DNA from 3 places in the Pantoea sp. C1E2 genome. Region 2 is predicted to be linked to each of the others. Evidence: riboswitches for the same ligand, from Rfam matches in the RefSeq annotation. Region 2 holds a riboswitch; each other region holds the start of a gene.
The links. Region 2 has a riboswitch for thiamine pyrophosphate ahead of thiM (hydroxyethylthiazole kinase). Riboswitches for the same ligand answer to the same signal wherever they lie in the genome.
Positions count from the first base shown of each region.

Region 1: it holds a riboswitch for thiamine pyrophosphate, as region 2 does, so the genes downstream of both, ACXI0A_RS23520 (FAD-dependent oxidoreductase) here and thiM (hydroxyethylthiazole kinase) in region 2, are expected to answer to the same signal.
Region 3: it holds a riboswitch for thiamine pyrophosphate, as region 2 does, so the genes downstream of both, thiC (phosphomethylpyrimidine synthase ThiC) here and thiM (hydroxyethylthiazole kinase) in region 2, are expected to answer to the same signal.

Region 1 is NZ_JBSZHT010000004.1:426,713-433,919, forward strand. Features, by position in the region: gene ACXI0A_RS23495 (ABC transporter permease subunit) at 1-69, opposite strand, end outside; gene ACXI0A_RS23500 (ATP-binding cassette domain-containing protein) at 53-766, opposite strand; gene ACXI0A_RS23505 (ThiF family adenylyltransferase) at 763-1,728, opposite strand; gene ACXI0A_RS23510 (thiazole synthase) at 1,738-2,496, opposite strand; gene thiS (sulfur carrier protein ThiS) at 2,500-2,697, opposite strand; gene ACXI0A_RS23520 (FAD-dependent oxidoreductase) at 2,681-3,625, opposite strand; TPP riboswitch at 3,741-3,860, opposite strand; gene ACXI0A_RS23525 (6,7-dimethyl-8-ribityllumazine synthase) at 4,038-4,475, shown strand; gene ACXI0A_RS23530 (metal ABC transporter solute-binding protein, Zn/Mn family) at 4,752-5,621, shown strand; gene ACXI0A_RS23535 (manganese/iron ABC transporter ATP-binding protein) at 5,618-6,403, shown strand; gene sitC (iron/manganese ABC transporter permease subunit SitC) at 6,387-7,207, shown strand, end outside.
Region 2 is NZ_JBSZHT010000002.1:3,091,748-3,098,954, reverse strand. Features, by position in the region: gene ahpF (alkyl hydroperoxide reductase subunit F) at 1-1,249, shown strand, start outside; gene ACXI0A_RS14860 (hypothetical protein) at 1,314-1,517, opposite strand; TPP riboswitch at 1,841-1,936, shown strand; gene thiM (hydroxyethylthiazole kinase) at 1,970-2,755, shown strand; gene thiD (bifunctional hydroxymethylpyrimidine kinase/phosphomethylpyrimidine kinase) at 2,752-3,552, shown strand; gene fbaB (class I fructose-bisphosphate aldolase) at 3,756-4,808, shown strand; gene ACXI0A_RS14840 (FCD domain-containing protein) at 4,872-5,558, opposite strand; gene ACXI0A_RS14835 (mannitol dehydrogenase family protein) at 5,657-7,117, opposite strand; partial or broken gene ACXI0A_RS14830 (MFS transporter) at 7,171-7,207, opposite strand, start outside.
Region 3 is NZ_JBSZHT010000002.1:529,194-536,400, reverse strand. Features, by position in the region: gene ACXI0A_RS02715 (YjaG family protein) at 6-596, opposite strand; gene nfi (deoxyribonuclease V) at 659-1,327, opposite strand; gene hemE (uroporphyrinogen decarboxylase) at 1,330-2,397, opposite strand; gene nudC (NAD(+) diphosphatase) at 2,437-3,210, opposite strand; gene rsd (sigma D regulator) at 3,299-3,805, shown strand; TPP riboswitch at 3,919-4,019, shown strand; gene thiC (phosphomethylpyrimidine synthase ThiC) at 4,110-6,035, shown strand; gene thiE (thiamine phosphate synthase) at 6,032-6,679, shown strand; gene ACXI0A_RS02680 (aminotransferase class I/II-fold pyridoxal phosphate-dependent enzyme) at 6,836-7,207, opposite strand, start outside.

The DNA.
Region 1 (7,207 bases), on a different contig from region 2:
GTGCCGCGCCAGCAGCCAGCCGCCCAGCAGCACTGCGATCAGATAGATCGCGCTAAACAGTTTTTTCATCTTGATTCAGTCGTGAGAAGAGTTCGCCCTGAGCCTGTAACAGGCCGGGATCGTCAAGGGATCGAGGGGCGTCACCAACAGGGACTGGCCAGGCTTCAACCGTCAACGGCTGGTCGTGTAACAGCACGATGTCGTCGGCCATACGACAGGCTTCCAGCGGATCGTGCGTAACCAGCAGCACCGTTTTGCCCTTAAGAAGCGTGGCGGTCAGGGTTTGCAGGCTGAGTTTAGTCATCACATCCAGCGTGGCGAAAGGCTCATCCATCAGCACGACTTCGCGTTGGGCATACAGCGTACGTGCCAGTGCCACACGCTGACGCATCCCGCCGGAAAGTTTATCCGGTGAGGCTTGCGCCACCTCACCTAGCTTCACCTGCTCCAGTAGCGACATTGCGCGCGAGCGATCGGGTTTTTCACCGTTGAGACGCGCCGCAAGCATCACGTTTTCCAACACCGTCAGCCAGGGATACAACAGATCCTGTTGCCCCATCCACGCCACTTTGCCCGGTAAGCCGCTAATTTCGCCCTGTTGCGGCTGCAACAACCCCGCCACCAGCAGCAATAAGGTGCTTTTCCCAATGCCGCTGCGGCCTAGCAGCACAGTGGTTTTACCGCCGCGCAGTTGCAGATTGAATTGCTGGCACAGCGCCTGTTCGCCCCAGCTAAAGGTGATGTCCTTAAAACAGATCGGAGTCATGGTCGTCGTGCCGCCAGCATCGCCAGTCGGGTAAATCCTCGTTCTGTTAGCACCGAGGCTGCCTGCGCCGCGCGAATTCCACTGGCACACACCAGCACGATGCGCCGATCTTGCGGCGGCTGCCAATCGGCTATCGCCTGCGGCAGAATACGTTCGACGTTGTTCGCTACGCTGACGGGCGCTTCTTCCTCACCGCGTAATTCGACAATGCAATCGTCGGCTGTCAGTAGTGGCTCATCGATAAAGGGCACGATGTTCTCAGGTTCTTCTGCGCCGTCGAAACGGAACGCGCGAATATGCCAGTTAATGAAGTCACAGTTGATGACGCTGCCCAGTGGCGAAGGCTGCAGGCTCAGCAGCACGCTTAACGCCATCTGTGCCTGCATTGCGCCCAGCGTGGCCACCGCCGGCCCCATTACGCCCGCGGTGTTGCAGTTGGCTGCTGAGGTGGGTAAGCGCGGAAACAGCGCCCGATAGCTGGGCGCGATGCCGCAGAAGCCACCGACGTAGCCCTGGCGACCCAACACCGAGGCACTGATCAAGGGAATCTGCGCTGCCAGACAGGCGTCGGAAAGTTGATAGGTCACCGCGAAGTTATCAGCGGCATCGACCACCAGATCGATATCCGTGAGAAGGTGCGGCAGATCGCTGGCGCCAATAGCCCGTGGCACCACCTCTATCTGCACCTCGGGATTACGATGCAACAGCGCCTGTTGCGCCCGTGCTGCCTTGCTGTGACCGATGTCCTGCATCGTAAATAGCGTCTGGCGATGAAGGTTGTGCAGGGCCACTTCATCGTCGTCACACAGGCGGATAAAACCGACGCCTGCGCCAACCAATTGCGGCAACAACGTGGCACCCAATCCGCCCGCCCCCACCACTAATACGCGCGCATCCGTTAGTTTTTGCTGACCTGCTGTGCCGATTTCCGGCAGCATCATCTGCCGTTGATAGCGATCCATGGTGGCTCCTTAACTCAGACTCGCCAGACCAAAGATCGGTGTAGAAGCCGCCGCCATATCGCGCTTCTCCATCAATCCGGCACTGCGTGCGGCCTGTCCCGCTTCTATCGCCAGACGGAAACCGTTCGCCATGCCAACCGGATCGCCGGCTTTCGCCACGGCAGTATTGAGCAGGATGCCATCGAAGCCCATTTCCATCGCCTGCGCGGCCTGCGATGGCGCACCGATACCGGCATCAATAATCAGCGGGATATCGCTGAACCACGCCCGCATCGCGCGCAATCCTTCGATATTGCGCAGACCCTGCCCGGAACCGATGGGTGCGCCCCACGGCATCAGCAGTTCGCAACCGGCTTCCAGCAGCTTCTCACCGACGATCAAATCTTCGGTGGTGTACGGGAAGACCTGAAAACCGTCCGCACACAGGATGCGTGCCGCTTCAACCAGCGCAAAAGGATCCGGCTGGAGCGTGTCGGCATGACCGATTACTTCTAGTTTGATCCACGAGGTATTGAACAGCTCACGTGCCATCTGCGCGGTGGTCACCGCTTCTTTCACCGTGTGACAACCCGCGGTATTCGGCAGCACGCGAATGTCCAGACCGGTCAGCAGTTCGCGAAAAGCCGCACCCGCCGCGCCTTCACGACGCAAACTGACGGTGATGATGTCCGTGCCGGAGGCGGCAATCGCCTGTTGCAGAATCGCCGGTGACGGATAGCCCGCGGTGCCGAGTAGAAAACGTGACTGGGGAGCGAAATCGTAAAACATGGTTCAACCTCCCTGCATCGGGGACAAGACTTCCAGCTGGCAGCCCTCTTCGAGTCGCTGGCTGCTGTACTGACTTTTGGGCACAAAGTTGCCGTTGAAAGCGCTGGCGACGCAGGCGGCATCAATTTGCTGTTCGATCAGCAATTCGCTGAGCGTGCTGGCCTCGGTGCGGATCGCTCGGCCGTTAAGCTGAATGTTCATAGGATTGTTCCCCGAAAAGGCGCTGCATCAACTGTTCTGCCATCATTGGCGCCAGCAGAAAACCGTGGCGATACATGCCATTAAGATAGAAGGTGTCGTTTTGATAGTGGATTTCCGGCAGGTTGGCCGGATAGGCAGGACGTAAACCGCTGCCGCTTTCCACCACGCGGGCTTCGGCAAGGGCAGGATGGATGGCGTAAGCCGCGCTGAGCAGTTCCATCATGGCGCGCGCGCTAATCGGGCTGGCATCGTCACTTTCCACCATGGTGGCACCGAGCATGAAATGGCCGTTACGGCGCGGCACCAGATAGCACGGAAAGCGCGGATGCAGCAGGCGAATTGGACGCGAGAACTGCACCTCATCGCTGTGCAGAATCACCATTTCACCACGCACCGCCCGCAGACGCGGAAGATCGGTTTTGGCATGCATGCCACGGCAATCAATCACCCGCCCCGAAGGTTGTTTTGCATCAAAACGCACGCCGCGCTGTAACAGCTTTTCGCGCATTTCGGTGAGCGCCAGGCGCGGGTCAAGATGTGCTTCCCCGGCAAAAAACAGGCCGCGCGCAAAACGCCCGGCCAGCAACGGTTCAATGTCACCGGGATCGACCCATTGGTGCTGTTCGGTCATGCGTGCGAAGCGAGTCAGTTCCTGGCTGTCGCGCGGTGGCGCCACCACCAGCGTTCCCTGATGCGCCACGCTGCTGACGCGCTGTTGCCACCAACCAGCGGCGTGTTGCCCGAGAGAGATCACTTCCTGGGGTGCACTTTCAGATTCGCACCAGGGTGCGAGCATGCCGCCAGCAAACCAGGAGGCGGGCTGGCGGGAATCGTCGCCAATGACGTCGACGTCTTCGCCGCGTTCAGCCAGCAGCGTTGCCACGCAGAGGCCTGCCACGCCGCAGCCTAATACTGTCCAGCGACTCACAGCAGGTTATCCAGGATATAAAGGGAATTCACATCGGCCTCTCAGTGTTGACTGAGACCCGCAGATACAGGAGGAGGGAAAGGGCGCGAGCGATCCTCTGCGCCAGACAACACCGGAGCGGTGCTGTCAGTCTTCCTACGCCAGTATCAACTGGGTCAGGTTCAAAGGGTCGCTAAGCCGCGCATTGCGCTTTTAGCCTCTCAGTCTCTTTGGCGAGACTCCCCCGACGCGTCTATTTGTATTGCAGGTGCAGGTCGCCGTCAAGCACGGATTGCCGAAGACAGCCGTCACGTCATCGCATAGCATTTATCGCTACGTGCACGTTCTGGATCGAAAACGTAACATATGGTATACAAAGGCATTATTGCTACTTTTCAAGCGCAAAGAAATTACAGGTGATGTTGGACTCATTATGAAAAATATTAGAATTGCCTTTATTAAAGCCGGTTGGCACAAAGAGATCGTGCACAATGCTTTGGTGGGTTTTGAGCAAGAATTAAAAGCACAGAATGTTGAAGCGGAATTAAAAGTGCTGGAAGTGCCGGGCGCATTTGAAATGCCGCTGCTGGCAAAACGCCTAGCGGAAACCGGCAAATACGACGCGATCGTTGCGGCTGCGCTGGTGGTGGATGGCGGTATCTATCGCCACGATTTCGTTGCTGCAGCAGTCGTTGATGGCCTGATGAACGTTCAGCTGACCACCAATGTTCCGGTGTTCTCCGTTTCGCTGACGCCACACAATTTCCAGCCGGTCGATGTGCTGGAAAACTTCTATACCGAACACTTTATTAAGAAAGGCAAAGAAGCCGCGCGTGCTGCGCTGGCCATTCATAATTTGTCGATCGATTAATTCTCTCTCAGGAACACTTCATTATTCGCAGTGAAGTGTTCTTGCTCTCAATAATACCTCCCTGCCCTTAAGAACAATATGTTCTACGCTATTTCGAAAATCGCATAAGCCACTTTCACTGCTCTCCTCTGCAACTTCAACTTACGTAAATTTTTGTCGTAAACAGCAAAAGGTGTACAAAAACACTTCACATTCATAGCATTCACTATAATGTATAGCACAGGCTATACTTCTCAGGGGATGACTATGTTGACCAGGCACGTTGTATCGGTTGTGATGCTTACGCTCGCGATGAGCACTTCGGCATTTGCTGCCGACAAACTCAAAGTGGTCACCACTTTCACGGTGATCGCAGACATGGCAAAAAACGTCGCGGGTGATGCCGCCGAAGTGACGTCTATTACCAAGCCCGGCGCAGAGATCCACGAATACCAACCTACCCCAGGCGATATCCGTCGCGCACAGGGCGCCGATCTGATCCTGGTAAACGGTTTTAATCTGGAGCAGTGGTTTAGCCGCTTTTACCAGCGCTTGAAAGGCGTGCCTGAAGTCACGGTGACCGAAGGCATTGAACCCTTAGGCATCACCGAAGGCCCTTACAACGGTAAACCCAACCCGCATGCCTGGATGTCACCAGACAATGCGCTGATTTACGTCGATAACATCCGCAAAGCACTGCAAAAATACGATCCCGCCAATGCCGCCGTTTACCAGGCCAATGCCGATCGCTATAAAGCGCAAATCCAGCAGACTCTGGCACCGATGCGCGCCGGGATCGAAAAATTGCCTGAAAACCAGCGCTGGCTGGTGACCAGTGAGGGCGCGTTTTCCTATCTGGCGCGTGATTTAGGTCTGAAAGAACTTTATCTGTGGCCGATCAATGCCGATCAGCAGGGCACGCCGCAACAGGTGCGCAAAGTGATCGATGCGGTCAGAACTCAAAACATTCCGACCATCTTTAGCGAAAGCACCATCTCCGCCAAACCGGCCCAACAGGTCGCGCGTGAAGCGGGTATTCACTACGGCGGCGTGCTGTATGTTGACTCTCTCAGCAATAGCGATGGGCCAGTTCCGACCTACCTTGACCTCCTTCGAGTGACCACAGACACCGTGGTAAAAGGCATCACCGCCGGGAGCCAAAAATGACCCTAAACGTGCAGGATGTTAGCGTCACCTACCGCAACGGTCACACTGCGCTGCGTCAGGCATCTTTCTCCGTGCCAGCGGGCAGCATCGCCGCGCTGGTGGGCGTCAACGGCTCGGGAAAATCGACGCTGTTTAAGGCCATTATGGGTTTTGTGCCACTCTCAACCGGTCTGGTCACGCTGGCGGAGATGCCCGCTAAGCGCGCGCTAAAACACAATATCGTCTCCTATGTGCCGCAGTCGGAAGAAGTGGACTGGAGCTTCCCGGTGCTGGTGGAAGATGTCGTGATGATGGGCCGCTACGGCTACATGAATATGCTGCGTATCCCGCGAGCCGAAGATAAACGCAGCGTGGATGAGGCGCTGGCACGCGTCGGGATGAGTGATTACCGCCATCGTCAGATTGGCGAACTCTCCGGCGGGCAGAAAAAACGTGTCTTCCTCGCACGGGCGCTGGCGCAGAGTGGGCAAATCATCCTGCTGGATGAGCCCTTTACCGGCGTCGATGTCAAAACTGAAGCGGCGATCATCACCCTGTTGCAGGAGTTGCGTGATGAGGGCCGTACCATGCTGGTCTCCACGCACGATCTCAACACCATCCCTGATTTTTGCGACCGCTGCGTGCTGGTCAAAAACACCGTGCTGGCGAGCGGCTTACTGCGCGACACCTTCACCGCCGCCAATCTGGCACGCACCTTTGACGGTGAGGTACAGCAGCGCAATGCCGCGTTGCTGCAAAAGATTGCCGCACGGCCGGGGGCGGATCATGTCGTGGATTATTGAGCCATTTGGCTATCAATACATGCTGAATGCGATGTGGATCGCCGCGCTGGTCGGGGCGATTTGCGCGTTTCTTTCCTGCTTTCTGATGCTGAAAGGCTGGTCGCTGATTGGTGATGCTCTGTCACATTCGATAGTGCCGGGTGTGGCTGGCGCGTACATGCTGGGGTTGCCCTTCTCACTTGGTGCCTTTCTCTCCGGCGGACTGGCGGCGGGCAGCATGCTGTTTCTCAACCAGCGCACACGCCTGAAAGAGGACGCGATCATCGGACTGATCTTCTCCTCCTTCTTCGGCATTGGGCTCTTTCTGGTGTCGCTCAATCCGACGTCGGTCAATATTCAAACCATCGTGCTCGGCAACATCCTCGCGGTGGCGCCCGCCGATATCTGGCAGCTCGGCACCATCGGCGTGGTGACACTGACGTTGTTGCTGCTGAAGTGGAAAGATTTGATGGTGACGTTCTTCGACGAAAGCCACGCGCGCGCGCTAGGACTGAATACCACCGGCTTGAAGATCCTGTTCTTTACCCTACTCGCCGCCTCCACCGTCGCCGCGTTGCAAACCGTCGGTGCCTTTATGGTGATTTGTCTGGTGGTGACGCCGGGTGCCACAGCTTATCTGCTCACCGACCGCTTCCCGCGTTTGTTGATGATTGCCGTGGCTATCGGCAGCATCACCAGTTTCCTCGGCGCGTGGAGCAGCTATTTCCTTGATGGTGCGACCGGCGGCGTGATTGTAGTGGCGCAAACTCTGGTGTTCCTGTTGGCGTTTGTGTTTGCGCCTAAACATGGCGTGCTGGCCGCGCG
Region 2 (7,207 bases):
CCTGCTGGAGCAAGTGGTGGCTCTGGACACTGACCTGCATTTCGAAACCTATTACTCACTGTCGTGCCACAACTGTCCTGACGTGGTACAGGCGCTGAACCTGATGGCGGTGCTGAACCCACGCATCAGCCACACCGCTATCGACGGCGGGATGTTCCAGAACGAGATCACCGAACGTAATGTGATGGGCGTTCCAGCCGTATTCCTCAACGGTAAAGAGTTCGGTCAGGGCCGTCTGAGCCTGGCGGAAATCGTCGGCAAAGTGGACACCAACGCAGAGAAGCGTGCAGCAGAAGAGCTGAACAAGCGTGACGCCTATGAAGTGCTGATCGTCGGCAGCGGCCCAGCGGGCGCAGCGGCAGCGATTTACTCTGCACGTAAAGGTATCCGCACTGGCCTGATGGGCGAGCGTTTTGGTGGCCAGGTGCTCGACACCGTGGACATCGAAAACTACATCTCAGTACAGAAAACCGAAGGCGCTAAGCTGGCCGGTTCACTGCGTGCCCACGTCGATGATTACGATGTTGACGTTATCGACACTCAGAGCGCCATCAAGCTGATCCCAGCTGCGAAAGAGGGCGGTCTGCACGCGATTGAAACCGCGTCTGGCGCGGTGCTGAAATCACGCAGCATCATCATTGCCACCGGCGCACGCTGGCGCAACATGGGCGTGCCGGGTGAAGAGCAGTATCGCACCAAAGGCGTGACCTACTGCCCACACTGCGACGGCCCGCTGTTCAAAGGCAAGCGCACGGCGGTGATCGGCGGCGGTAACTCCGGCGTTGAAGCGGCTATCGACCTCGCAGGTCTGGTTGAGCACGTGACACTGCTGGAATTCGCCAGCGAAATGCGCGCTGACAAAGTGCTGCAGGACAAACTGCGTAGCCTGAAAAACGTGGATGTGATTCTTAATGCGCAGACCACCGAAGTGAAAGGCGACGGCAGCAAAGTCACCGGTCTGGCTTATATCGATCGTAACAACCAGACCAGCTACGAGATCGCGCTGAGCGGTATCTTCGTGCAGATTGGTCTGTTGCCGAACACCACCTTCCTTGAAGGCGCGGTAGAACGTAACAAGATGGGCGAGATCATCATCGACGCCAAATGCGAAACCAGCCTGAAAGGCGTGTTCGCGGCGGGTGACTGCACCACGGTGCCGTACAAGCAGATCATCATCGCCAGCGGCGAAGGCGCGAAAGCCTCACTCAGCGCGTTCGATTACCTGATCCGTACGCAGCCTGCTGAATAAGTTCCTGCTATAGCCACACCAAGGCCCTGCAACGGATGTTGCGGGGCTTTTTTTTGCCTGTTATTCATCCTAACCAACGGCGTGCTTCCGCATCGCTAATGTCGCGATAATAAATTTTATGCAAATGCTCGCCGCAACCTTTGCATTGGGCTTCAACATAGGTAGAAAAATAATGGCGGCCGGAAGGGCAAATTGCGCCTTTACGTGAAATACGAATGTCGTGCCATTTATGGGCGTGCGGAATAAAGCTGAATAATTTTGAGATCATTATCGATTCCGGAATTGGATTGGCAGTGACTCTCTTCAAGTCCGGAGGGGGATTAGGCCTTGCCACGCCGGGTGGGGCGTTGATGTGCATCAATGAATGCTTATGCGCGTGTTTATTAGTCGATTTTTCAATGATCAGAATAAATTTGGCAGATTCAGTCGCAGGTTGAATATTAATAAAAATTGATCGAGGCAGGCCTTTTTAAATTCACGATATCAAATTATTTTCACTCATTTGATTTAGTGCCATTTTGCGCGCCCTGCACACCACCACGATTTACAATTCCCCTTACGCGCCTTATTCTGTGTGCGGCATGTTTACCATGCCATGACTCGGGGTGCCCCTGTAAAGCAGGGCTGAGATACACCCGCTGACCTGATCTGGATAATGCCAGCGTAGGGAAGTCAGATGCCTGACCGCATTCGCCTTCTTGATCGCCGGTTGGGAGTTTTATGACACAGCCTGACCTTCTTTCCCCCGCGCAACTCGCGCAATCCCTGCAACTGCTACGGCAGCAGTCTCCGCTGGTGCACTGCATGACCAATGACGTGGTGCAAACCTTTACCGCCAATGTGCTGCTGGCTTTACAGGCCTCTCCCGCGATGGTGATCGATGCCGAAGAAGCTGCGCAGTTTGCCGGTTTTGCCGATGCGCTGTTGATCAACGTCGGCACCTTAACCCGCGATCGTCGCGATGCGATGCTGACGGCGGTGCAGGCTGCACAAAAGGCGGGCATGCCCTGGACGCTCGATCCGGTGGCCGTTGGTGCACTCTCATTCCGCACCAAATTCTGCCAGCAGCTGTTGAGCCTGCATCCCGCCGCGATTCGTGGCAACGCCTCGGAAATCCTCGCGCTGGCTAATCAGGCTGCGGGCGGACGCGGCGTGGACAGCGTGCATCAGGCCGATGCCGCACTGAGCGCGGCGCAGCAGTTGGCGCAGGATTACCACACGCTGGTGGCAGTCACTGGTGAAGTCGATTACGTCACCGATGGTAAACGCACGCTGGCCATTCCAGGCGGCAGCCCGCTGATGACGCGGGTGGTCGGCACCGGCTGTGCGCTTTCCGCCGTGGTGGCGGCGCTCAGCAGTTTGCCGGGCGATCGCTTGCAGCATGTCGCGGCGGCTTGTCGCGTGATGTCAATGGCGGGTGAGCAGGCGGCGCGCGCCGTTGAAGGACCGGGCAGTTTTGTCGCGGCATTCCTCGACAAATTATGGACGCTGGAGGTTGTCGTATGAAACGCATCAACGCGTTAACTATTGCTGGTACTGACCCGAGCGGCGGCGCGGGCATTCAGGCGGATCTCAAAGCTTTCTCCGCACTGGGCGCTTATGGCACCAGCGTGATCACCGCGCTGGTGGCGCAAAATACCTGCGGCGTGCAGTCGGTGTATCGCATTGAACCGGACTTCGTCGGCGCGCAGCTGGATTCGGTATTGGACGATGTGCGTATCGATGCCGCCAAAATTGGCATGCTGTCGGAAACCGCGATTGTCGAAGTGGTGGCCGAGCGGCTGAAACGCGCCAGCCTGCCGTTTGTGGTGCTGGATACGGTGATGATTGCCAAAAGCGGCGACCCGCTGCTGTCGCCCGATGCGGTGGCCAGCGTGCGAGAACTGCTGCTGCCGCAGGTGTCACTGATCACGCCCAATCTGCCCGAAGCGGCAACATTGCTGGGACGCGATATGGCGCAGGATGAGAAAACCATGTTGATGCAGGGCGATGCGCTGTTGGATCTCGGTTGTGAAGCGGTACTGATGAAGGGTGGCCATCTTAGTGATGCCGAAAGCCCGGATTGGCTGATTACACGTGCAGGGCGTCAGCGCTTCACCGCACCGCGCATCAATACGCGCCATACCCATGGCACCGGCTGCTCGCTGTCAGCTGCGCTGGCTGCACTGCGCCCGCGTCATGATAACTGGGCTGACACAGTCACAGAGGCCAAAGCCTGGCTGCAGCAGGCCTTGCTACACGCGGACTCGCTGGAAGTGGGTAAAGGCATCGGGCCAGTGCACCATTTCCATCAATGGTGGTAAGGCAAAACCGACATTAAGGCGTGCCTCCGCGTTACAGGACTCAAACTGAAGGCGGCTCATAGCAAGGTGGCAGAATTTTTTTACTGCGTATCCGTCTGAAAAATGGTGTCAGCAATTTGCCAGCCTGGCGCATTTCGGTCCAGGCTGTTGGGGGCGAATCGGCCATTGCCGGTTCCATTCCAGCCATTTATTCAGGAGCCAACATGACGGACATCGTACAGTTATTGGGCAAAGAAGCGGATTCTCTTCTTCAACATCGCTGCATGACCATTCCAGCGGACAGCCTTTATTTACCGGGCGCGGATTTCGTCGATCGCGTAATGATCGATAACAATCGTTCTCCTGCCGTACTGCGTAATATGCAAACCCTGTATAACACTGGCCGCCTGGCGGGCACCGGCTATCTGTCAATCCTGCCGGTCGATCAGGGCGTTGAGCACTCCGCGGGCGCCTCCTTTGCCGCCAACCCGGCTTACTTCGATCCGAAGAACATCGTTGAGCTGGCGATTGAAGCCGGCTGTAACTGCGTGGCATCCACCTATGGCGTGCTGGCCTCGGTCTCGCGCCGCTATGCGCACCGTATTCCGTTTATGGTCAAACTGAACCACAACGAAACGCTGAGCTATCCCACTCAGTACGATCAAACCTTGTACGCCAGCGTCGAACAGGCATTCAATCTGGGTGCAGTAGCGGTGGGCGCGACGATTTACTTCGGTTCAGAGCAGTCACGTCGTCAGATTGAAGAGATCTCATCGGCCTTTGAGCGTGCCCATGAACTGGGCATGGTGACTGTGCTGTGGGCTTATCTGCGCAATGATGGCTTCAAGAAAGACGGCGTGGATTATCATGCCAGCGCCGATTTAACCGGTCAGGCCAACCATCTGGCAGCCACCATTGGCGCAGACATCGTGAAGCAGAAGATGGCCGAGAACAACGGCGGTTATAAAGCGGTGAAATTCGGTCATACCGATGAGCGCGTGTATAGCAAGCTAACCACTGAGAATCCGATCGATCTGGTGCGCTACCAGCTGGCGAACTGCTATATGGGCCGTGCCGGATTGATTAACTCAGGTGGGGCGTCTGCAGGGGACACCGATATTGCCGAATCTGTGCGTACTGCAGTAATCAACAAACGTGCGGGCGGTATGGGGCTGATTCTGGGTCGTAAGGCGTTTAAGAAGTCGCTGAAAGAGGGCGTGCAGCTGATTAATGCGGTGCAGGATGTCTATCTGGCGAAAGATGTGACCATTGCTTAATTAAACCTGGCTTGCTTGCCATTTCGCGGTCGGGCAGTGCACTGCCCGTCCGCGAGAACCATGTTAAGGCGCTTCAAACCACTCGCTATTGCGTTCAGCAATCGGCGTAATGGTCAAAATCATCTCCTGCAGATGACGGCGCATCGCAGTTTCTGCCTCTTCAACATCCTGTGCTTTTAACGCGTTGTAGATGTCTTGATGCTGCTGAATCAAACTCTCTGGCGGTGAAACTTCGCTCAAGGTCAGGAAGCGCACGCGATCCATGGTGGCTTTGATGTTTTCCACCGTCTCCCACGCCAGCGAACAGTTAATTCCTTCGGCGATTAAGCGGTGAAACTCATCGTCCAGCGTTAAAAATGCCTGGCTGTCGTGACGATCGGCGGCTAAACGCTGCAGCTGCAAGTTATGCTCCAGCGCCATCAATCCCTCGGGGCTGATCTCCTGCGCGGCGCGGCGTACCACGGCGATCTCCACTGCTTCACGGATAAAACGGCCGTCGGCTACACGCTGGGCGGAAATCTTGCGCACGAATGTTCCGCGCTGCGGCAGCACCTGCACCAGGCCCGCTTCCGCCAGTTTGATAAAGGCTTCGCGGACTGGCTGGCGCGACACGTTAAAGCGCGCGGACACTTCCTTTTCCGACAGCAACGAGCCCGGATGAATGACGCAGGTCACGATATCTTTGCGCAGATAACGATAAATCTGCTGATTTACGGGTTCGCTGGTGGTTATGGTATAGGCAATCGACATGCAGCAATATCCGTATTACGGCTGGCCTACGCCAGCTCGATGAGAAAGGTTCAGTCTAATCAGCACGCTGCATCTGCGCTACACATTTGTGAAGGCACTTATGCCTGCGTCACAAGGGCCTGTACCGTGGCGCGTGCGCCTTGCGTATTCAGCTGCTTGTAGAGCTCAGTCACTCGTGAAACGAAGGCGGTCTGATAACGTAAATCATCGCCAAACACCGCTTGCAAACGCAGTAAGGCTTCTACGCGCTGCGTGCCCTCATCACTGTGCGCCACTATACTCGCCAACTGCTCCTTCATGGGATCGCGAATCTCAATCGCCTGACCCTGTTCATCGACACCGCTCACGTAGCGCATCCAGCCCGCCACACCGAGCAGCAGATAGTCACAGGAGGTGCCGTTGCGCAGATGCCAGCGCACGCTGTCCAGCAAACGCTGCGGCAGCTTCTGCGTGCCGTCGGTAGCGATTTGATAGGTGCGATGCTTGATGGCGCTGTTCTCGTAGCGCGCAATCAGCGAATCGGCATAAGCGGTGAGATCCACACCCTTCGTGCGTAGCGTCGGAGCCTGATCCTGCAACATTAGCGCGCGTGCTGCCGTGCGGAAGTTGCTATCGGCCATGCAATCACTGATGTGTTCATATCCGGCCAGGAAGCCGAGATAAGCCAAAAACGAATGGCTGCCATTTAACATGCGGAGCTTCATCTCTTCGAACGGTAGCACGTCGCTGACCAGTTCGGCTCCGGCGTTTTCCCATGCCGGGCGGCCATTAACGAAATTATCTTCGATGACCCATTGGAAGAAGGGTTCTGCTTCAACCGCCACCGGATCGCTACTGCCTAAGCGTGCTTCCAGCGCATCAAATGCCGCATCAGTCATCGCGGGGACAATGCGATCCACCATGGTGGACGGGAAGGTGATGTGCGTTTGAATGTACTCCGCCAGTTCATGGCTGTGGCGTTCTGCCAGCTGGATGATGACGTTGCGGGTGACGTGGCCATTTTCCGGCATGTTATCGCAGGACATGACGCTGAACGGTGCTAAACCACGCTCGCGACGACGCATAATCGCCGCCAGAATCAGGCCCGGCAGCGAGCGTGGTTGCGCAGGGTTTTCCAGATCATGCACAATATCGGGATGATCCGGATTGAGCTTGCCGCTGGAAGGCATATAGCAATAGCCTTTCTCGGTCACCGTCATCGATACAATCGCCACATCCGGCTGGCTCATCGCCTCAATCACTGCATCAATACCGTCGCCTTTGCCATGCAGCGCTTGCGTCACCACGCCAATCACGCGGGTGTGCAGGCTGTCATCTGCCATTTCGGTCAGGGTATAAAGCAGGTCTTGCTGACGCAGCGCTTCAATCAAAGCACCGCTGTTGAGATTGACTTCGCAGTAACCCCAGTCACTGCCTTCAGCCGCCAGTTTATCGCTGGCGAGCGCCTGATGCGCACGATGGAAGGCACCAAAACCGATATGTACCATGCGGGTTTTTAACTGGCTGCGGTCATAAGTGGGGCGTTGTACGTCAACGGGAAGGCGTTCAAGCTCTAACATGCGTTTTCCTTTTAGCAAACGGGGCGCTAAGCGCCCCGTTCTCATTAAAACGGTTAAACAGCTACCGGTTTATCGGTGGTTTTGGGTTCG
Region 3 (7,207 bases), 2.6 Mb from region 2:
TCGCCTTATTGCTGAAAAAGTATACCGATGTTACTGATTCCCGCTTCGCGCAGGTCAGAACGTAACCCCTTAATCAGCTCAAGGTCGCGCTCTTCGCAGTCTGCCAGCAGGCGGAAAATCTCCCACTGCATATCCCATTCATCAATCACCGCCTGATTTTCACGCAGCTCTTCATCGGTCATTTCACGACCGGCCTGCGTCATTTCAAGGATAGCGACGGTGGTGATCGAGGTGCGGCTGACTTCGATCGCGTGCTCCAGAGTTTCGCCGCTGAGTTGTGCATGCACAACTTCGCTCAACGCAACACAGGCATCGATCGCTGGATGGACACCGTAGATATCAAAATCATCGCCATTCGGAATCGCTGATTCCAGCTTTTCCAGTTGGCTATCGAAGTTAATCTTAGCGTCTTTAACCGTCAGGCTCTCCCAGACAAGATCAAGGATGCGGCGATAGAGCTGCGGATCGGCAAATTCGGTCTGCTGACAGAAGGCCCAATAGTTGGGGAACATCCGCTCGCACAGACAGGCCATGAAGGTCATATGCTGCCAGCTTTCCAGCTTCGCCAGACGCAAATGGACGGGGTTCTGTAACATCAAACTTACTCTCAATAGGTTAGCTGGCGGCAGTGTACCGCAAAAGCCGCGCGCAAACAGCGTTAACGCGCATTTTGCCAACGTAGAAATGTCGGTCGACCTGAGGCAACCGCATCGGCCCAGCGTGTGGGTTCGGGCAGGCGATAGCCCGACGTACATAATTCCACCCAATGCAGCGCACTCTCCAGGCTGATTCTATGCCCCGTTGAGACAAACAGCGGGTTACAGCGCGCTTTACTGCGCCACACCCAGCCAATCTGCTCACCTTTATCCATTAGCGGCTGACGACTCCCCGGTTCCCCGCTTAGCTCGGCAAACCGACCACACAGCCGTTTCTTAGCCACGCCAATAGTGGGCACATCCACCAATAAACCGAAATGGGCAGCCACCCCGAGCCGTCGCGGATGAGCAATACCCTGACCGTCAACAAACAGGAGATCAGGCTGATGAGTGAGCTGTTGCCAGGCGGCGAGGAGTGCGGGTACTTCGCGAAAGGACAAAAAACCAGGGATGTACGGCATGGTGGTTTCGATACGCGCAATGCGATGCTCCACCAGCTGCAATGAGGGGTACTCCAGCACGATTAGCGCCGCGCGGGTAATGGCGCCTTCCTGCTCAAAACCGACGTCCGCACCGGCGATAAAACGAGGCGGCAGGACGTCAAAATCATCCTGCCGCACCACGTCAGCAGCGCGTTGAAGCTGTTCGGCTCGCAGCGCGGCTAAATCCATGCTTAGCCCTGATGGTAAGGGCGTGACAGACGATGCACGGCTTCCACGAATGCACCGGCATGTTCTGGCGGCACATCCTGATGGATGCCATGGCCCAGGTTGAAGACGTGGCCTTCACCCGCACCGAAGCCTTCCAGAATGGTGGCCACTTCCTGCTCGATACGTGCTGGCGGTGCATACAGCATGGATGGATCCATGTTGCCCTGCAGCGCCACTTTGTCACCTACACGACGACGGGCATCGGCGATATCGGTGCTCCAGTCCAGACCCAGGGCATCACATCCGGTGGCCGCGATAGCTTCCAGCCATTGACCACCGCCTTTGGTGAACAGTGTAATCGGCACGCGGCGACCTTCGTTCTCGTGTAGCACGCTATCAACGATTTTGTGCATGTAGTAGAGCGAGAACTCACGGTAGTCGCGACCTGTCAGCACGCCGCCCCAGGTGTCGAAGACCATAATCGACTGTGCACCCGCTTTAATCTGCGCGTTCAGGTAAAGAATGACGCTGTCAGCCAGCTTATCCAGCAGCTTATGCAGAGTTTGCGGCTCGGCATACATCATCTTTTTGATTTTGGTGAAAGCTTTGCTGCTGCCGCCTTCGACCATGTAGGTCGCCAGCGTCCATGGGCTGCCAGAGAAGCCGATCAGCGGCACTTCGCCTTTCAGGTTATGGCGAATGGTGCGTACCGCATTCATCACATAAGCCAGCTCGTCCTCTGGATCCGGAATCGGCAACTTATCAACATCTGCGCGGCATGTAATAGGATTTGAGAAACGCGGGCCTTCACCCGTTTCAAAGTAGAGCCCCAGTCCCATCGCATCAGGAATTGTCAGGATATCGCTGAAGAGGATCGCTGCATCCAGCGCATAGCGACGCAGCGGCTGCAAGGTGACTTCGCACGCCAGCTCGGCATTCTTACACAGCGACATAAAATCACCGGCTTCAGCACGCGTGGCTTTATACTCCGGCAAATAGCGCCCGGCTTGTCGCATCATCCATACCGGGGTGACATCTACCGGCTGACGTAACAGGGCGCGCAGATAACGATCGTTCTTCAGTTCACTCATAATGGGCTCTCTCATGCTAAGGCCGCCAGTGTAGCATTTTCACGGCGCGCTGGCGCGACACAGGGCAACGGTATCTTCAATCAACCGTCGTGCCACCGTACCCGGCGGCGGGAGTAGCGGCAGATCGTCATAACGATACCAGCCAGCATCCAGCAACTCTTTGCCATCGTGTTGCAAGTCTCCGCCTTCATACTCGGCCATAAATGCCATCATTAAGGAGTGCGGGAAGGGCCACGGCTGCGAGGTGACATAGCGGACATTTTTCACCCGTACGTTGCTCTCTTCCATCACCTCACGCGCCACGGCCTGTTCCAGCGTTTCCCCTACTTCAACAAAGCCAGCCAATACTGTGTAAATGCTGTTGCGATGGCGCGCATGGTTAGCCAGCAGGATCTCATCGCCTCGGCGAATAGCCACGATAATGCACGGCGCGATCTGCGGATAATAGCGCTCGCGGCAATGGTGACACAGGCAGGCAAACTCACGTTTACTGAGGTGCATTTCGTGTCCGCAGTAGCCGCACCAGCGATGGGATCGGTAAAACTCCGCCAGTTGAACACCGCGCCCAACCATCTGGAAAAGCCCAACATCTTCGTCGATTAGCTGGCGAACAGAGCCCATATTATCCGGGCGTGATTCTCGTATCAGCCAGACATTTTCAGCCTGCCACTCACCAATTAATATCGCGGTCTTTCCTGTCAGGCCAAAATCGCCGGATAAGCCATGCGGCAGCTCGCCTTGCGGTAACCAAAGTTTTTGTTCATGGCTGACAATCCACCAGCCAGCGTCTACGCTTGAGATCTCACGTTGCATCTTATTCGTTGTCCTTAGCGTCGAATGGCACGCTGAAATCCTGATGTTAAGTGTGTAATGGATAACTATAACTCACCCGGAGCCCCATATGCTTACCCAGTTAGATGACCTGGCCAGGCGTGTAAGTGGCGGTAATGAATTAGTCGACGCGTGGCTGCGCGCGCGCCGACAGTTGCTTGTCAGCTATTACGCATTAATCGGCATGAAGCCCAATAAAGAGGCGCTCAGTGCGCTGGATGAACAGGCGTTGGATGCATTTTGCCACAGTCTGGTGGATTACCTTTCAACCGGTCATTTCAGTATTTATGAACGTATTATCAGCGAGATGGAAGGAGACAGCCCACTCATTGCGGCGGCACAAATCTATCCGGCTTTGGAAGCGAATACCGATCGCATGATGCAACTGTATGACAGCCATCTACAGCAGGCGATCAATGACGATAACTGTGTTGAATTCCAAAAGGCGTTGTCCGAAGTGGGTGAAGTGCTGGAGTCACGCTTCACGCTGGAAGATAAGCTGGTGCAACTAGCCTGGGATAACCAGCTGGCGCGCCCGCCAGTCGCCAATGAAAGCAATATGGCTCGCCCCGCTTAAACTCGCACTATGTAAAAAACTTGTTATTCCGAAAAAGCCCTCTTATGCTGAATGGGCTTTTTTATTGTCTCTTTAACCAAATGAGAGCCTACGTTTTGCGATTATCGTAAAACATTACCTTGTCGGAGTGCCCTAAGGGGCTGAGACCGTTTATTCGGGATCCGCGGAACCTGATCAGGTTAGTACCTGCGAAGGGAACAAGAGTAGACATTATCAGAACGGTGCATGCTGGCGCCCCGCATCGCCCCTGTTACTCCTTCCGAACTCTGGACAAGCAACTTCCCCTTCATTCAGGAAACTTGCTATGTCTGTTGCTAAAACTTCTCGTCGTGAACAACGCGCACAAGCGCAGGAATTTATCGATTCGCTGCAAGGCACCGCATTCCCCAATTCAAAACGTATCTGGATTACTGGCAGCCGTTCGGATATCCGTGTGCCGATGCGCGAAATTCAGCTCAGCCCGACACACATCGGCGGTAGCAAAGATCACCCTCAGTATGAACAGAATGAACCGGTCCCGGTGTATGACACGGCGGGCGCTTATGGCGATCCCGCAGCCACCATTGATGTTCATCAGGGATTAGCCAGGCTACGTGCTAACTGGATAGCAGAACGCGATGATAGCGAAACCATCCACCAGCTGAGCTCGCATTACACCCAACAGCGCTTAGCCGACGAAGGGCTGGATCACCTGCGTTTCGAGCAGTTGCCGCAGCCGCGTCGTGCCAAAGCCGGCCGCTGCGTCACACAATTGCATTACGCACGCCGGGGCATTATCACGCCGGAGATGGAGTTCATCGCGGTGCGGGAAAATATGGGGCGTGAGCGTATTCGCGGTGAAGTATTGCTACAACAGCATCCAGGACACAGCTTTGGCGCCAATCTGCCAGAAAATATCACCGCCGAATTTGTTCGTCAGGAAGTCGCCAGCGGTCGCGCCATCATCCCCTCCAATATCAACCACCCCGAATCCGAGCCGATGATCATTGGCCGAAATTTCCTGGTGAAGGTGAATGCCAATATCGGTAACTCGGCGGTGAGTTCATCCATTGAGGAGGAAGTTGAGAAGCTGGTGTGGTCAACACGCTGGGGCGCCGATACGGTGATGGACCTCTCCACAGGCCGCTATATCCATGAAACGCGCGAGTGGATTTTACGTAATAGCCCGGTGCCGATTGGCACAGTACCTATTTATCAGGCGCTGGAGAAAGTGAACGGCGTGGCGGAAGACCTTAACTGGGAAATCTTCCGCGATACGTTGCTGGAGCAAGCCGAACAGGGAGTTGATTACTTCACTATTCACGCCGGAGTACTGCTGCGCTATGTGCCGATGACCGCCAAACGCCTGACCGGCATAGTCTCACGCGGTGGGTCGATAATGGCGAAGTGGTGCCTGTCACATCATCAGGAAAGTTTCCTCTACCTCCACTTCCGTGAGATCTGTGAGATCTGCGCCGCTTATGATGTGGCACTCTCACTCGGCGATGGCCTGCGTCCCGGATCGATTCAGGACGCCAATGATGAAGCCCAGTTTGCCGAATTGCACACGCTAGGTGAGCTGACCAAAATTGCCTGGGAATACGATGTTCAAGTAATGATTGAAGGTCCAGGCCATGTGCCGATGCAGATGATTCGCCGCAACATGACCGAACAGCTAGAGCACTGCCACGAAGCGCCGTTCTACACGCTCGGCCCACTCACCACCGACATCGCACCCGGTTACGATCATTTCACCTCCGGCATCGGTGCCGCAATGATTGGTTGGTTTGGCTGCGCCATGCTGTGCTACGTCACTCCGAAAGAGCACCTCGGTTTGCCGAATAAAGAAGATGTGAAGCAGGGACTGATCACCTACAAGATCGCCGCGCATGCCGCCGATCTGGCCAAAGGCCATCCCGGCGCGCAGATCCGCGATAACGCCATGTCGAAAGCGCGCTTCGAATTCCGCTGGGAAGATCAGTTCAATCTGGCGCTCGATCCACATACCGCGCGTGCCTATCACGATGAGACATTACCGCAGGAATCGGGCAAAGTGGCTCACTTCTGCTCAATGTGCGGTCCGAAATTCTGTTCGATGAAAATTACCCAGGAAGTGCGTGAATATGCTGCTCGTCAGCAGGCAGAAGCCCAGCCGATTGAAATCGGCATGGCGCAGATGTCGGATGCCTTCCGTAGCCGTGGTGGCGAGCTTTATCACGCCGCCGATGCCCTTAAAGAGGAAAAAGTATGACCGACGCCTTTCCAGCCACAGCCCCCAAACTGGGGCTGTACCCTGTTGTCGATAGCGTAGAGTGGATTGCGCGCTTACTGGAGGCCGGCGTTCGCACCATCCAGTTGCGCATCAAAGATTGCCAGGATCATGAAGTAGAAGATGCTGTGCGTGAAGCGATTGCGTTGGGCAAGCAGTATCGTGCTCGCCTGTTTATCAACGATTACTGGCGATTAGCGATCAAATACAACGCTTACGGCGTGCATCTTGGTCAGGAGGATTTGGACGTGGCCAATCTGGATGCCATTCGCCAGGCAGGATTGCGACTGGGGTTGTCGACTCATGACGATGCCGAGTTAGATCGCGCGCTGGCGCTGCGTCCATCGTATATCGCGTTAGGTCATATCTATCCAACGCAAACCAAAGATATGCCTTCAGCACCGCAGGGTGTTGTCGAACTTAAACGCCATCTGGCGCGGTTGCAGGATATACCGACCGTGGCGATCGGCGGTATTTCGCTAGCGCGTGTGCCTGAAGTCTTGGCTACGGGGGTTGGAAGTGTGGCCGTGGTGAGTGCCATTACTCAGGCCGCTGACTGGCGTCAGGCAACCCAGGAACTGCTGGCACTGGTTGAAGCTGGAACCCAGCCTGCAGAAGCGCTGTAACAGTCTGCAAACGCGCTAAATTGGCTGGAATCTCACGCGCGCCCTGCCAACTGCGGGCTGGCGTGTTTTTCCGGTCACGCTAAAGTGTGCCTGCCCACTGTCGCTTGCAGTGGGCCAGGGCTGGTCTACCTCTCTCTCCAGCCCTGCCTTTCCACTTTAATCAGTCAGAGAGGAAGCCTGCTCCGTTTCGATATGACAGGCCTGCATGGCCTTCTCCACCGCGGCGCCAAGCCGGGCGATGGCCTGTTCAGTTTGCTCATTGATGGGCAAACCATAGTTGAGGCGCAAGCAGTTACGATACTTGCCCGAGGCGGAAAACAGCGATCCGACAGCAACCTGAATGTTCAACGCGCGCAGTTCGGTGTTAAGCCGAACCGCATCAAAGGCTTCGGGCAATTCAATCCACATAAGGAAACTACCCTGCGGGCGCGAGACACAAATACCACAGGGGAAATAGTGGCGAACCCAGCAGTTGAAGGTCTCGTAGTTGCGCTGATAAACCTGACGCATCCGGCGTAAATGCGGCCC